DNA from 2 places in the Bacillus sp. DU-106 genome. Region 1 is predicted to be linked to the other one. Evidence: riboswitches for the same ligand, from Rfam matches in the RefSeq annotation. Region 1 holds a riboswitch; the other holds the start of a gene.
What was found. Region 1 has a riboswitch for cyclic di-AMP ahead of C3Y97_RS03895 (hypothetical protein). Riboswitches for the same ligand answer to the same signal wherever they lie in the genome.

Region 1 (8,002 bases):
TTTCGGCTAAGCAATGCATTAGAACTCATCGGTTTATATGCAATACCTTTCATCGCTAACGGAATGAGTAATGGAATAATAACAGCGTTAAATATTAATGCTGATAAAATCGCTGACAGTGGTGATGTTAATTTCATAATGTTCAATGCCTCCATTTGCGGAATCGCAAGTGTAAACATTGCTGGAATGATTGCAAAATATTTTGCTATATCATTCGCAATACTAAACGTCGTTAAAGCACCTCGCGTCATTAACAATTGCTTACCGATTCCTACAACCTCAATAATTTTCGTTGGATTCGAGTCTAGATCAATCATGTTTGCCGCTTCTTTCGCTGCTGTCGTACCACTGTTCATCGCTAATCCAACGTCCGCCTGCGCTAATGCTGGAGCATCATTTGTACCATCACCTGTCATCGCTACAAGTTTCCCTTTATCTTGCTCTGCTTTAATGACAGCAATTTTATCTTCCGGTTTACACTCGGCAACGAATTCATCTACTCCTGCTTCTTTTGCAATGGTTGCTGCTGTTAATGGGTTATCCCCTGTACACATAACCGTTTTAATCCCCATTTGACGTAACTGTTCAAAACGTTCACGCATACCAGGTTTTACTGTATCTTTTAAATAGATTAAACCGTAAATACGATTATTCACTGCAACTACAAGTGGTGTTCCGCCCTCTTTTGAAATGAAATCTGCTTTTTGATTTACATCTTTCGGAATTGTTCCACCTTGTGACTGAACCCATTCAATCACGCTACCGACAGCACCTTTTCTCACTTTCGTTCCGTCCTGTAAATCAACACCACTCATTCTCGTTTCTGCTTTAAACGGAACAAACTCACCTTGTTCTGCAAGTTCTCTATTATATGATATAGATTTTCCCTGCACATACTCGATAACAGATCGACCTTCTGGTGTTTCATCTAAAACAGAACTAATAGCGGCCCACTTTCCAACTTGCTCAATCGTTTCATTTCCTACAGGCAATAATGTATGAGCCATTCGGTTCCCAAAAGTAATTGTACCTGTTTTATCTAAAATAATTGTATTAATATCGCCCGCAGCTTCTACTGCTTTCCCTGACATCGCTAGCACGTTAAATTTTGTCACCCGATCCATCCCCGCAATACCAATCGCTGATAGCAAACCACCAATTGTCGTTGGAATTAAACATACTAACAACGCTACAAGTACAGCAGTATCAATTTGAAAACCTAAATAATTTGTAAAAATCGGCAACGTCACAACGACGATTAAGAAAATAAGAGTTAAGCTCGTTAATACTGTATTTAAAGCAATCTCATTCGGCGTTTTTTGACGAGCAGCTCCTTCTACTAAAGAAATCATTTTATCGATAAATGATTCACCAGGATTACTCGTAATGACAATTGTAATTTCATCACTTACGACCATCGTTCCACCTGTTACGGAACAAAAATCACCGCCTGCTTCTTTTATAACAGGAGCTGATTCACCTGTAATTGCAGATTCATCTACAGATGCTAATCCTTTGATTACTTCGCCATCACTTGGAATCATTTCTCCTTGTTTTACGATAACAACGTCACCTTTTCTAAGATCAGTTGCTGAAACTTGGACAATGTCTCCATTTTCTTTTACTACATTTGCAAACACATCTTTCTTCGACTGCTTTAAAGAATCGGCTTGCGCTTTACCACGACCTTCTGCTAATGCTTCTGCAAAATTCGCAAATAAAACTGTAAATAATAGAATGAGAGAAACTGTTATATTAAACCATCCTGGTATACTACTAGAACTGCTTGGAAGAAAAGATAAAATGAACGTAATGATAAATCCAATTTCCACAACGAACATAATCGGATTCTTTATCATGACTTTCGGATTCAATTTCGCAACGGATTGCTTCATCGCATGTGTTACGATATCACGATCCATCGTTTTCGCTTGTCTAACTTCATCTTCTACAGCATGTATTTGTGACTCATTTAATTGTTTTTCTTTTACTACTACCGGTCTCATCATTTACCCTCCATTACTTCAATGTAAGAAATTCTGCAATTGGACCGAGTACTAACATCGGGAAGAATGTTAATGCACCGACAATTACAATTGTTCCGATGAAGATGCCACCAAATAAACTATTATCTGTACGGAACGTTCCGACTGTTTCTGGCACTACCGTTTTTTCTTTCAATGAAGCTGCCACAGCTAGCATCGTAATTAAACTGAAGTAACGTCCTAAAAACATAACTAAACCAGTCGTAATATTCCAAAACGGTGTATTATCTCCTAATCCTTCAAATCCAGATCCGTTATTCGCAGCTGACGATGTATATTCATATACCACTTGCGTCAAACCGTGGAAACCGGAATGAGAAATAGCATCCGTCCCTAAATTTGTTGAAAGAGCTAATGCCGAAAATCCTAAAATGAGCAATGGATGAAATAAAATCGTGACCGCGATTAATTTCATTTCCTTACCTTCAATCTTTTTACCTAAAAACTCTGGTGTCCGTCCAACCATTAACCCAGATATAAACACCGCGATAATTGCATACATAATAATGTTTACAAAACCTGCTCCAACGCCGCCATACACAGTATTTAACATCATATTTACAAGCGGAACTAAACCGCCAATTGGTGTTAACGTATCATGCATCGTATTAACAGCGCCTGTTTCAGCAGCTGTCGTTACCGTTGCGTATAGTGAAGAAAATACTGTTCCAAATCGTACTTCTTTCCCTTCTGTACTTCCTTGTACATGTTCGATACCCATTCCATTTAATGCCGGGTTCCCGTTTAGTTCAGATGTCGTAATCGTTATAAACCCTAGTAAAAATACCATAAATAGTGACACGAAAAGGATGCGGCCTTGTTTTTTATTTCCGACCATTCGTCCGTACGTAAATGGAAGTGCTGTTGGTAATAACATCATAAGCATCATTTGCAAAATATTACTCATTTGTCCTGGATTTTCGAAAGGATGCGTAGAATTTGCTCCGAAAAATCCACCGCCGTTATTTCCAAGTTCCTTAATGGAAACGAATGATGCAACAGGTCCACGTAAAATACTTTGCTTTGCACCTTCAATCGTTTGTGCTGTAACCGCCCCATCTAACGTTTGTGGTACGCCAAGTGCGACAAAAACTAGTGCCGCAATAAATGCAATAGGAAGAAACACTCTCGTTAACGCTCTCGTAAAATCAACGAAAAAGTTACCAAGTTCTTTTCCAGCAAGTCCTCTTATAAAAGCCATAACGAGCGCTAATGTCGTTGCTGGTGCCGCAAACATTAAAAATGTAATCCCGATTAATTGTGATAAATAGGATAAACCATTTTCACCGCTATAATGCTGTAAATTTGTATCAGCCATAAAACTAATCGCTGTATTAAAAGCGAGCGTAGGCTCCATCCCTTCAATATGTGCTGGATTTAGCGGCAGCACACCTTGTAATCTGAAAATGAAGTATACGACAACGATCATAAATCCATTTAATAAAACTAATGATAATGCGTACTGTTTCCACGTTTGATTGTATGCTTTTACACCCGTAATTTTAAAAATAAGTTTTTCAAAAGGCCCGAATACTTTATCTAATGTTTTGCTACCTTGAAAAGCTTTTTCTAAATAAATCCCCGTTGGCTTTGCTACTAAAATAAACAAGAGCATTGTAATAATGACTGCAACCCAAATCATAATGAATGATTCCCCCTAATTAAAACTTCTCTGGATTTAATAATGCATACACTAAATACACTGTAATTGCTGCGACAATAACCGATAAGACAATCATCATGATTGCTTTCCTTCTTTCACAACTTTATCTGACCAACTTGCAAGACTTGCCATCGATGCAACTAATAAAATAAAAATCCCGACCATTACAACATCTAACATAACTATCCCTCTCTTTTTGTTAAAATTTACCATTTAAATATTAAAAAAGAACACTGAGCTCTACTCAGTGTTCAAAAAATGAACAACAAAAAGTAAACCTCCTCTCTAAACGCTTACGAGGTTAGCTGTCGGATTCGGGCCTAAAGAGTAGCCCTACTTTCAAAACTGAAAGATTCACCCCAAGTGACGATGCACAAAATTGGTTCCCCCGCTCCATTTCTGGAACTCAGCGATTTTAGGTTTTTTTGGAAATTTTATGAATGATTTATGAGAGTAAATATACTCCTCTATATTTCACTTGTAAAGGGGTAAATTACTGAAAATAATAATATTTACATTCATTTAAACGCTTACATTGAAGATTATTACTGTTATTTCATCTATTTTCTTTATTTCTCTTTTCTTTTCTTAAAAATGACCTTTTAAATATGAAATAAAAAAAGCGAATGACATGAAGTGCATAGCTTGTTGCACTCAGCATTCGCTCTTTTTTATTCAACCTTTATTCTCCTCGTAAAAATGCACGTAAATTTCTCCCGCGAATATAAACTTGTGTCAATTCTGCATGTAGCTGCTCATACTCGGTAATATCTACCTCTAAATACAAAGCATCTTTTGATGGTAATATAATATACGGCCCTGGAAAAAGGGGATCGATCTGAACCAATTCTTGAACTCGCTCTACCGATACTGCCCAACGATTTGCTATATCTCCAAGTAATAGTACCTTCATCATTTCTTCCCCCGCCCTATTCAAAAAATAAAAAAGAAATATTATCACAATTTGTAAACACGACAAACTTAGCTCCAATGGTTTCATAGAGCCTCGCTGGATATCGTTTATTCCTTGTAACAACAGTAATAGGTGCTTGAAAAGAAAAGCGAATGTGTTCTGTGAAAAAACTAACGATTGGAAGCTCATCCCCTAGTAAAATCACCTTCTTAATACACTCACAAATACTAGTAAAGTCCTGCTCCTTACTACAACTATAAGTCCAATCAAACCCACAATTCCTAACTTCAGCCGCTATCTCTTCATTTGCTGTAAAAATAATTAACTCATGTTGAAATGATACTAAATCTCTTAAACTATTTACCTTACTTTCTTCTCCAACACAAATAAGTGTTAGTTCCATGTACCTCATCCTCCTTAGTATAAAAGAAATCAAACATAGATTGATATTCCCCTATACTAATCAGATCGATGAAGTGATGTATCCATCATGGCACCGTCCTCTCTCAAGACGCTTACGAAGTTAGCTGTCGGATTCGGACTTTGAGAGTAGCCCTACTTTCAAACTTGAAAGATTCACCCCTAGTGACACTGCACAAATTGGTTCCTCCGCTCCATATAATTGGACTCAGCGTTTACAAAAAAATGTATTCTGGCTGATATATTACTCCTGTATTTTGAAAAAGTAAACAGAAAAAAAGCCAGTTATAAAACTGGCTTTTCACTTATCTATACACGCGTTCTATTCACTTTATACGCAAAATGATTCGTCGGTCCATGACCACTACCAATATTCAATGGCTCTTCAATTGCTATACTAATAAATCGTTTTGCTTCTTGAACAGCATCTTCAATTGAGTATCCTTTCGCAAGTCCTGCTGTAACCGCTGAAGCAAATGTACACCCACTTCCATGCGTTTGCTTTGAAGGAATTCGCTCGCTTCTAAACTCAATAAATTCTTCTCCATCAAAGAGGAAATCAATTACTTCATTCCCTTGATATTCTGCATGTCCGCCCTTCATAAGCACATATTTAGCACCTAATTTGTGCAATACTTTTGCAGCTTCCTTACTATCTTCAACATTATGAATCTCCACCCCAGTTAACACTTCTGCTTCTGGAACATTCGGTGTTATAACAGTTGCTACTGGTAATAAATATTCTTTTAATGCTTGAACTGCTTCTTGCTGTAATAATGATGCACCGCCTTTTGCAATCATAACGGGATCTAGCACAATATTATTCCAGCCAAACTTTTTAATTTGTTCTGCAACAATTTGAATTATTTCACTACTAAATAACATTCCTAGTTTCACTGCATCTGGTGTTACATCCGTACCAATTGAATTCAGCTGTTCTGTAATACCTTCTAATGGAACAGGATATACCCCTTGAACGCCAAGCGTGTTTTGAGCAGTAATTGCCGTAATAGCCGTCATTCCGTATACACCAAGCTCTTGGAATGTTTTTAAATCTGCCTGAATTCCAGCACCGCCGCCGCTATCAGACCCTGCAATTGTTAAAGCTTTATTCACTTTCATCCCACTCATCCTTTTCTATCCAAAATAGCGATGATAAATCGTTTTTGCTTCGCTTATATCTTTCGTTCCATGTACGAGCACACGGCCATCTTTAAAGGCTACTAACCTCTTGTCTTCAACAGAAAATGATAGTAAATATGGATTTATATTTAAATCATTTACACGACCTTCCAACAACTCTTTATATTGTTCAAAATTCATTTCATCTTTATGAGGTGGTCTAATTTGAACTGTATTTCGCCCGCATAAAACTGCTGTTTTTGATGTGTTTTCTTTATTTAAATACGGATATAATGCATTCTCTCCGCATGAAGGACAATTATGCTGGCGAAGTTTTTGCACATTCATACATGAATACTCATTCTTCCACATATCAAACGATACAAGCCCATCTCGAAGTGATTCGTAATCTTCTACTAACAGTTTAAGAGCTTCTGTTACTTGATGAGAAACGACAAGAGATACAGCAGGTGATATAATACCCGCTGTATCACATGTTGCCCCGCCAAGCGGAATCGACTGTAATAAACATGATAAACATGGTGTTTTACTAGGAAGGATTGTGTAAGAAAGACCGTAACTACCTACACATGCACCGTAAATCCATGGAATAGAATATTTTTGTGATATATCATTTACAATAAAGCGCGTTTCGAAATTATCAGTCGCATCAATAATTACATCAACATTTATAACAAGTTCTTCTAGCTCTTCAGCTGTTACATCTTGAACGAGAGCTTCTATTGTTACATCACTATTAATCTCTTCTAAACGTTTTTTAGCCGCTATAGCTTTTGGAAGATTATTCTTTACGTCGCTCTCTGCATACAATTGTTGTCTTTGTAAATTACTCCAATCTACATAATCACGGTCAACAATTGTTATCTTGCCAACACCTGCTCTTACAAACATCTCTGCATTTGCACTACCTAATGCACCTGCACCGATAATAAGCACATGCTTTTCTCTTATCTTTTGCTGTCCTTCTTCTCCAATTGGAGAAAATAGTTCTTGGCGAGAATATCGATTATTCAACTACGCTCATTCCTTCTAAAGGACTACTTGCAGTTGCACAACGCTTACGTGCAATGCGACCTGCTTCAAATCCTAAACGGCCTGCTTCAATACTTAATTTCATTGCTTGTGCCATTTTAATAGGATCTTTTGCTCCTGATACAGCTGTATTTAATAACACGCCATCTGCTCCTAATTCCATTGCAAATGCCGCATCAGCTGGGCTACCAATACCGGCATCAACGATAACTGGTACTGTCGCTTGTTCAATAATGAAGCTCAAATTTAATGGATTTACAATACCAAGTCCTGATCCGATTGGAGATGCTCCTGGCATAATCGCATGCACGCCAAGCTCTTGTAATTTACGTGCTAATACAACATCATCAGATGTATACGGAAGTACGATAAATCCTTCTTCCAGTAACATTTCAGATGCCTTTAATGTTTCTACCGGATCAGGTAATAACGTTCTATCATCACCAATAACTTCTACCTTTATCATGTCACAAAGCCCAGAAGCTTTTGCTAATTTTGCAATACGAACAGCCTCTTCAGCGTTTTTTGCTCCTGCTGTATTTGGTAATAACGTATATTTTTTCACATCAAGTTTCTCTAATAAATTAGGTTGCTTTGCATCAAAGATATCCATACGACGTACTGCAAACGTTAAAATTTCAGCTTCAGAAACGTCAATTGCCTTTTGCTGTACGTCAAAATCAGGGAATTTACCTGTTCCTAATAAAAGTCTAGAATGAAATGAAAATGGTCCAATGTTTAACATAATCAACCGCCTCCTACGAAAGTTACAATCTCAATTTGGTC
Region 2 (8,002 bases), 990 kb from region 1:
TCTTTTCTTCTTCTCTGTCAAAAGCAACATATACAGCGATAACTTGATCTGCCGAAAGAGACTTCGCATAGTTCAATGAATTTTCTACTACATGCGTCATACCTGCTACAGGAACGACAATTACATTCCCCTCAATTGGAATAAGAGGCTCACAAGTTTTTAAACTTAATTGATCACCCACTGCATCATAATGCTTCTTAATTCGATGGAATAAGAAGATAATAACTGGTAAGAAAATAAGAATCGACCAAACTTGTGCAAATTTAGTTAAAAAGAACATGCTCATTACGATAAAACTAATAACTGCACCAATTAAATTAACCGTTAATCTTAAAGCCCATCCTTCAGGCTTTTCGCGAAGCCATTTTAATACCATTCCTGTTTGAGAAAGTGTAAATGGAATAAATACACCTACTGCATATAGTGGAATTAAATGTTCTGTTTGTCCTTGGAAAGCTACAATTAAAATAATCGAAGCAACTCCAAGTATAATAATACCGTTTGAGTAACCTAGACGGTCTCCTCTAATCGTAAACATTCTCGGTATGAATTTATCTTTTGCCAGGTTAACCGCTAATAAAGGAAATGCAGAATAACCTGTATTAGCAGCAAGAATTAATATTAAAGCTGTTGTACCTTGTATGAAATAGTACATGAAATTACGTCCAAATGTTTGTTCAGCAATTTGAGAAACAACTGTTACTTCTTTACTCGGAGTCACTCCGTAATAATAGGCTAAAAACACAATTCCTGAAAATAACACAGCAAGTAATGCACCCATTGCAAGCAATGTTTTTGCAGCATTGTTTGGCGCAGGATCTTTAAAGTTCGGAATTGCATTTGAAATTGCTTCAACACCTGTTAAAGCAGAACTACCTGATGCAAATGCTCTTAGTAATAAAAATAAACTAATCCCTGCAACTGGTGTACCAATCGGCGCATGTAAAGTGGGTGAAACATGACCAGTTAAAATATTATATATGCCTACACCAATTAATATAAATAATGCTAAAACGAATAAATAAACAGGATATGCTAAAACGGAAGCTGATTCCGTTACTCCTCTTAAATTTAAGATCGTAATTAATATAACAAATATAACCGCAATAATTACGTTGTGTGCATGTAAGCTAGGAAATGCAGACGTAATTGCATCTGTACCAGCGGACACACTTACCGCAACAGTTAAAATATAGTCAACTAATAAAGATCCTCCAGCAATTAAGCCTGGATTCATCCCTAAATTTTCTTTTGATACAACATACGCTCCCCCGCCATGCGGATAAGCAAAAATAATTTGACGATAAGATAAAATAAGGGCTGTCAATAATACTAATACCCCAACAGCGATCGGAATGGAATACCAATAAGCGATCGCTCCAACACCTGCTAAAGCAATTAAAATTTGCTCTGGACCGTAAGCAACTGATGACAATGCGTCAGAAGATAAAATAGCTAAAGCTTTCGTTTTATTAAGCTTCTGTTCTCCAAGCTCCGTTGATTTTAACGGTCTTCCAATTAAAAATCTTTTAATAGATGAAACCAATGCTGTCCACTCTCCAATAATTTTGTACGAACTTTACTGCTTGTTACAGCCAGTAAACGATTTCCTCAGAAAACAAAAAATGTCTACAAGCCATAGCGAAATAGACTTGTAGACATTATTTTTTTTGTCGCACAAGCTCCACCTTCCTTCTCAATATAACGCTTACGAGGTTAGCTGTCGGATTCGGGCCTATGAGTAGCCCTACCTTTTCAAGGATTCACCCCATCGGATTATGTACTAATCCGTAAAAACGGGTCCCCCGTACCATGCGGTTTCAGCGATTTAGAAAATTGAAACTGTGGATTATAATACTCCTTTATTTTCAAAAAGTAAACAAAAATTTTTAATAAGAAAAAAATTAAAATGATTGCGCATAATCCACTGAGAAATATACATAATGAATACTAAAAAATCCGCAAAGGAGACCCATATGTCTAAAGAAAAGAAGCCTATTTTTTCCGATTCATATTTAGATGCAGTAGCAAATGAAATTAATCAGTTATATGGTAAACGTGAACAGGAAATAAATTTGACAGATAGAACGAAAAGAAATAAATAATTTGTCATACAAAAAATAAAAAAGATAGCAATACACTTATATATTGCTATCTTTTTTATTTTTTCATACATCTAATTCTATTACAGATCTGTTAAAGGCCATCTCTTCATACACCTTTAAATTTTGATATATAGTGCCTAATAATGGTGCCGCTATAGAAAATTGCTCTGCTACATCCAGTAAATATCCTTGCAAGTGCTTCCCTTCAATAAACGAACCCTTCTCCATATCACGTTGCATCGATGACTTCATATCATACGAAATTTTATCAATTGTTTTCATATGTTCCTGGACAATATTAACCTTTATTGGAGCTCCTAATACTCTCATGATTTGTACAGATTCCTCAAATACATTACGGATAAAATCACGGCCGCCTTCACTTTCACGGATTGGTCCAATTGGTGCACGCATTAACGTTGTCACACCGGACATTACAGTAATAAATAAATATTTATGCCACATATCTTGCGTAATATTTTCACTTAAAACAAAACTAGATTTCGTACCTGCAAATGCTTTAGAAATATGCTTTACTCTCTCTGAATTTTGAGACTTAATTTCTCCAAACACAAGTCTGTTGGCAGCGCTAGTTTGTACAATTTCTCCTTGATCGTTTAACGTCGTCTCGATAAAGCATAAACCGCCAATTACTTTTTCTTCGCCGAATTCTTTTTGTAATAGCGATAAATGAGCGATACCATTTAACAATGGAATGATTACAGTATTTTCGCCAACAAACGGCTTCAAATCTTGAATTGCCTCGTTTAAGTGATACGCTTTTGTTGAAAATAAAATGACATCAAATGGAGAAGTTCTCTCTTCTTTCGTTATTAATTTCGGTTGAAAGGAAAAATCCCCGTTAACACTTCGGATTACAAGTCCTCTTTCCTCTAATTGTTTTTTCCGTTTACTACGAACAAGAAATGTAACATCTTCTCCCTTTTCGACTAATCTGCCACCAAAAAATCCTCCGACTCCACCAGCGCCTAATACTAAAATCCGCATACAGCATCCCCCTTTTCAAAATAAAATTTTATAACTTTTAGTATACATAACATTATACATGTCCTCTGCTAAATAAGCTGAATTTTCACTCTCAATTGAGTATAAAAGAGTGGTTATTTTCAAATAAATTTGGGCATGTTGTTTCTATAGCATATATGGAAAGGACACAATGTAGATGGAGGCAATACAATCAATTGAGGAAAAAGGTGTAGCAACAGCTATATTTCAATTTATATTCCCGTTTTCGTTTAAAGCTGGATATGAACAAGAGATGTTCCCTTTCTTACAAAAAAACGATTTTCGTCCTTTTCGGCTCGATCATCTCGATGATGAAAATACATATTATGGGGAGTTTAAAGTTTCACATCAAAATATGGAAGCATACTATCTTTCATTTACAAATAAAATTCTCTTTCCTCACTCAGAGCATCAAAAGGGCTTGCAACGTTATTCAAAGGACCTTAACTTAACTGGACATTTAACAACAAACCGTATTTCAATCCCATTCAAGATACACTCTATTGATGTAACACTTTGTCCTTATGAACTTGGCTTCTTAACAATTCGAACAGAAGTAAACACTGCTCCAAACATGACTTTATCTGAAGCAATCGAATTCGCTGCTCGCTTCCGTGTACTTGAAACTAAAAATGATACAAATGAAACTATTTGTATTGAATGTAACGGAAAAAAGTATTCCCAAGTTGAAAAATTCATTTTTGGTTATTTATTTCATGGCGTAACTGATTTCTTTGAAAAGAAGAGATTAAGAAGTTCATACTTTCAAACCTTCCCTTTCTTCGAAGACCAAAGAATGTACGTCCAAACTTTATTGTCACTAAAAGAAGGTATGGAGCTTAATGAAGTGGATGTTTATCGTACTTCTAGTCTTTCCGGATTAACAAGTGATGGTAAGCCATATGTGAGCGCAAATAACCTTCCTTACATTCATGACTATTTAAAAAAACACGCTTACCAGAGATGGGCTCCAAATCGTTATTTCATAATGGAAGAACATATTTTTACATGTGTAACAAATGAAGGAGAACGTAAAATCGCTAAACTTGCTAGTCAAATGTACGGAGAATTTTATTACGCTTTATTATTAAACCTATTCCATAAAATTGTTTTATTAAAAATGGCTAACGCCTATGCTGAGCTAAACATTGAACAAGATACTAATGAAATAGAGAAATTAATTTATTCGATCAATTCGTTCACTGCTAATTATTTTTCTTTAGAATTAGTATCCCAATCACAAAGTGAAGATATTTTCTTTCGTTTAAGAAAACTTTTTAATATTGAGGTTCTATACTCGAACGCGAAACAAAATCTTGATAGTTTGTTTAAATATCAAGAAAATGTCGCCTCTAAAAAAGATAGCCTCTTATTGTTAATTTTAACGCTCTACTCTGTAGTGGGCCAAATGTTAGGGTTTACTATGATTGACCTTTTAAGAAACACCGATTCAAACAAAATATCGTCACCTCTTGAATTTTTCGCTCTATTAATTGCGATTAGCGGCATTGTCATTTCACTTATTTTAGGAGCCCAAAGTTTATACCAATGGGGTCTACAACATAAACGAAGAAAAGCTTGGGTAAAACAAACTGTACTTTCTGCCGTTAAAGAGAAAGAAGATAAAAATTAAAAAAGGTTATTTTCAAATTCTTGGTGCGCTGCAGTAAGTGAAATTTTTATGAGCGATTTTCCGATTATATCGGCGCAACTCGAAATATATCAGCGATTTTTTTAATATATCGACTTACCGACAAATGACAGGACCGGATAATAAAAAAAGGGTGCTCCAAAATAAAACTTGGAGTACCCCTTTTATTATACGAATTCAGTTTACTTCCCTGCTTCGATTTGCTCTAATGCAGCAGCTACTTGCTCTTCCGTTAATTCATGTTGTATTACGTAGCGGTTACGTGGACTTACACGACATTCATGAGAACATGCACGTAAATATTTCGCTTCGTTTTCTTCAGAACATAAAATTTTCTTATTACATTCTGGATTTGAACAGTTTACATAGCGCTCACAAGGTTCACCTGTAAAGTGGTCTTTACCAACGATAACATGTTCTTTTTGGTTTACTGGTACAGCAATACGCTCATCGAACACGTAACATTGTCCATCCCAAAGCTCACCTTGTACCTCTGGGTCTTTTCCGTACGTTACAATTCCGCCGTGAAGCTGACTTACATCTTCATAGCCTTCACGAACTAACCAACCAGAAAACTTCTCACAACGAATTCCGCCTGTACAATAAGTTAAAATCTTTTTACCTTCAAGTACTTCTTTATTTTCACGAATCCAATCTGGTAATTCACGGAATGATTCGATATCAGGTTTAATCGCACCTTTGAAGTGACCTAAATCAAACTCATAATCATTTCGTGCATCAATGATAACTGTATCTTCTTGTTTCATTGCTTCATAAAAATCTTTTGGCTCTAAATACTTCCCAGTTATTTCGTGTGGGTTAATGTCATCTTCTAGACGAAGTGTAACTAACTCTGGACGAGGACGCACGTGCATTTTCTTGAATGCATGACCATCAGCTTCATCTATTTTAAATACGATACCGTCAAAACGTGGATCATTGTTCATTGCTTCCATGTATTTCTCTGTTTGTTCTACAGTTCCAGAACAAGTTCCGTTAATACCTTCTTTCGCTACAAGAATTCTTCCTTTTAATTCAAGTGAATTACAAAATTCTAAATGCTCTGCCGCGAATTCTTCTGGGTTTTCAATTGTTGTGTACATGTAATATAGTAATACTCTGTATGGTTTTGTAGTTGCCAATGTATTTCTACCACCTATCTAATTTTTAAAATCATGTATAAGTTAACGTTCATATCAAAACATATATAATAAGAAAATGAATCCCATTTTCTTTTCTTTATACTATTTTCTATCAGTTAACAAAAATAAAAAACAAGATTACACATCAAAACACTATGGTTATGTTGTAATCCCAATATATTATATATCATACAAATGCAATTCCATCAATTAATATGCTGGATTATCGGCTTTATGTTCACATAAATTTCAAAATTGCCCCTTTAATTTATTATGTTTCCCCACGTCATCACACCATAAACTCCCAATTCATTTTACGTTATCACACCATCCATTGCATAAAGGCATATAATTTGCATTAAGGAAACTTTCGTGTTCAAATGAAATTATCATATAACATATTTAAATGTATTGAAATAATGAGTAAGAATAAATACAATAATTTCATCAAGTTAACATTTTAAAGGGGAAAACTACTATGAATAAAGATATAACAAAAGATGAACATCTCCCTTCTGAAAGTACAACCGTACAATCAGCTCACTTAGCTTTAAGTGGAGAAACAAAAGGCTGGAAAAGACTGTTACCATTTTTAGGACCCGCTTTTATAGCGTCCGTTGCTTATATTGATCCTGGCAACTTTGCTACAAATATCGCAGCTGGTTCACAATATGGATATTTACTATTATGGGTTATACTCGCCTCTAACTTAATGGCTGTATTAATCCAAACTTTATCAGCTAAATTAGGAATTGCTACAGGAAACAATTTACCCGAAATAGCTCGTGAAAACTTTCCAAAGCCTGTGTCTATCGGTTTATGGATACAAGGTGAACTAGTTATTATGGCTACAGATTTAGCGGAATTTATTGGAGCTGCATTGGGGCTTTACTTACTATTTGGAATCCCGATGCTACCTGCCGCTTTAATTACAGCAGCCGGATCATTTATTATCCTTGAATTTCAACGTAGAGGATTTCGTCCACTAGAAGCTATTATTACAGGAATGATTTTCATTGTAGTAATTGCTTTTGGGATTCAAGTTTTTTATGCAAAACCAGAATTAAGTCCCCTTCTTTCAGGACTATTTATTCCAAAATTCCAAGGTGTAGACAGTATATTACTTGCAGCAGGGATTTTAGGTGCGACAGTTATGCCGCATGCAATATACTTGCATTCTGCATTAACACAACGCCGTGTGGTCGGAACAACTGACGAACAAAAGAAAAAGATTTTTCGTTTCGAATTTATCGATATTATTATTGCAATGGTTATTGCTGGAGCAATTAATGCAAGTATGTTAATTGTTGCTGCTGCACTATTCTTTAAAAACGGCTTGCACGTTGAAGATTTAGATGTTGCTTACACTCAATTTACCAACTTAGTAGGTCCTGTATCAGCTGCTTTGTTTGGAATTGGGCTCTTATCAGCAGGACTATCTAGCTCTTCTGTCGGTACAATGTCGGGTGATATTATTATGCAAGGTTTCATTCGCATGCATATTCCGTTATACTTACGCCGATTTATTACAATGATTCCACCATTAGTTATTATCGCTTTAGGTGTAAATCCAACTTACGCTCTAGTCATGAGCCAAGTCGTCTTATCATTCGGTATTGCATTTGCACTAGTGCCACTTATTATGTTTACAAGTAACAAAAAGATTATGGGTGCACTCGTTAACCACCGTATAACAACATTTATCGCTTGGATAATTGCAGCACTCGTTATCGTTTTAAATATCTTCTTACTGTATCAAACATTTGTAGGGTAATGAGAAAAGGGTATTCCAATTTTAATTTGGAGTACCCTTTTTTTCATTATTTGTATTAATCCTATAAAGTCTTTTTAAAATAAATTTTATAATCTATTTCCAGCCAATAACTTCCTTACACCTTGAATAATCTTTATTTTCAGATTAAATTATATAATAACAAATACATTCTATTTTCATGTGAAAAGGAGCGAAAATATGTTTCCTTTATTAAAAACTGAAAGACTTATTTTAAGAGAACTTACCGAAGAAGATGCACCGCGTATACTACAATGCTTTTCTAATACTAATGTACTGCGCTATT

Region 2: another riboswitch for cyclic di-AMP. It lies ahead of C3Y97_RS09020 (APC family permease); the one in region 1 lies ahead of C3Y97_RS03895 (hypothetical protein).

The regions. Positions count from the first base shown of each region.
Region 1 is NZ_CP026607.1:745,050-753,051, reverse strand. Features, by position in the region: gene kdpB (potassium-transporting ATPase subunit KdpB) at 1-2,006, opposite strand, end outside; gene kdpA (potassium-transporting ATPase subunit KdpA) at 2,020-3,687, opposite strand; gene kdpF (K(+)-transporting ATPase subunit F) at 3,707-3,784, opposite strand; gene C3Y97_RS03905 (SipW-dependent-type signal peptide-containing protein) at 3,784-3,888, opposite strand; cyclic di-AMP (ydaO/yuaA leader) riboswitch at 3,985-4,130, opposite strand; gene C3Y97_RS03900 (hypothetical protein) at 4,391-4,624, opposite strand; gene C3Y97_RS03895 (hypothetical protein) at 4,638-5,024, opposite strand; cyclic di-AMP (ydaO/yuaA leader) riboswitch at 5,118-5,265, opposite strand; gene thiD (bifunctional hydroxymethylpyrimidine kinase/phosphomethylpyrimidine kinase) at 5,351-6,163, opposite strand; gene thiF (thiazole biosynthesis adenylyltransferase ThiF) at 6,179-7,198, opposite strand; gene thiG (thiazole synthase) at 7,191-7,961, opposite strand; gene thiS (sulfur carrier protein ThiS) at 7,964-8,002, opposite strand, start outside.
Region 2 is NZ_CP026607.1:1,731,244-1,739,245, reverse strand. Features, by position in the region: gene C3Y97_RS09020 (APC family permease) at 1-1,546, opposite strand, end outside; cyclic di-AMP (ydaO/yuaA leader) riboswitch at 1,691-1,836, opposite strand; gene C3Y97_RS28255 (hypothetical protein) at 1,977-2,105, shown strand; gene panE (2-dehydropantoate 2-reductase) at 2,169-3,113, opposite strand; gene C3Y97_RS09010 (hypothetical protein) at 3,289-4,764, shown strand; gene trhO (oxygen-dependent tRNA uridine(34) hydroxylase TrhO) at 4,965-5,924, opposite strand; gene C3Y97_RS09000 (Nramp family divalent metal transporter) at 6,403-7,698, shown strand; gene C3Y97_RS08995 (GNAT family N-acetyltransferase) at 7,897-8,002, shown strand, end outside.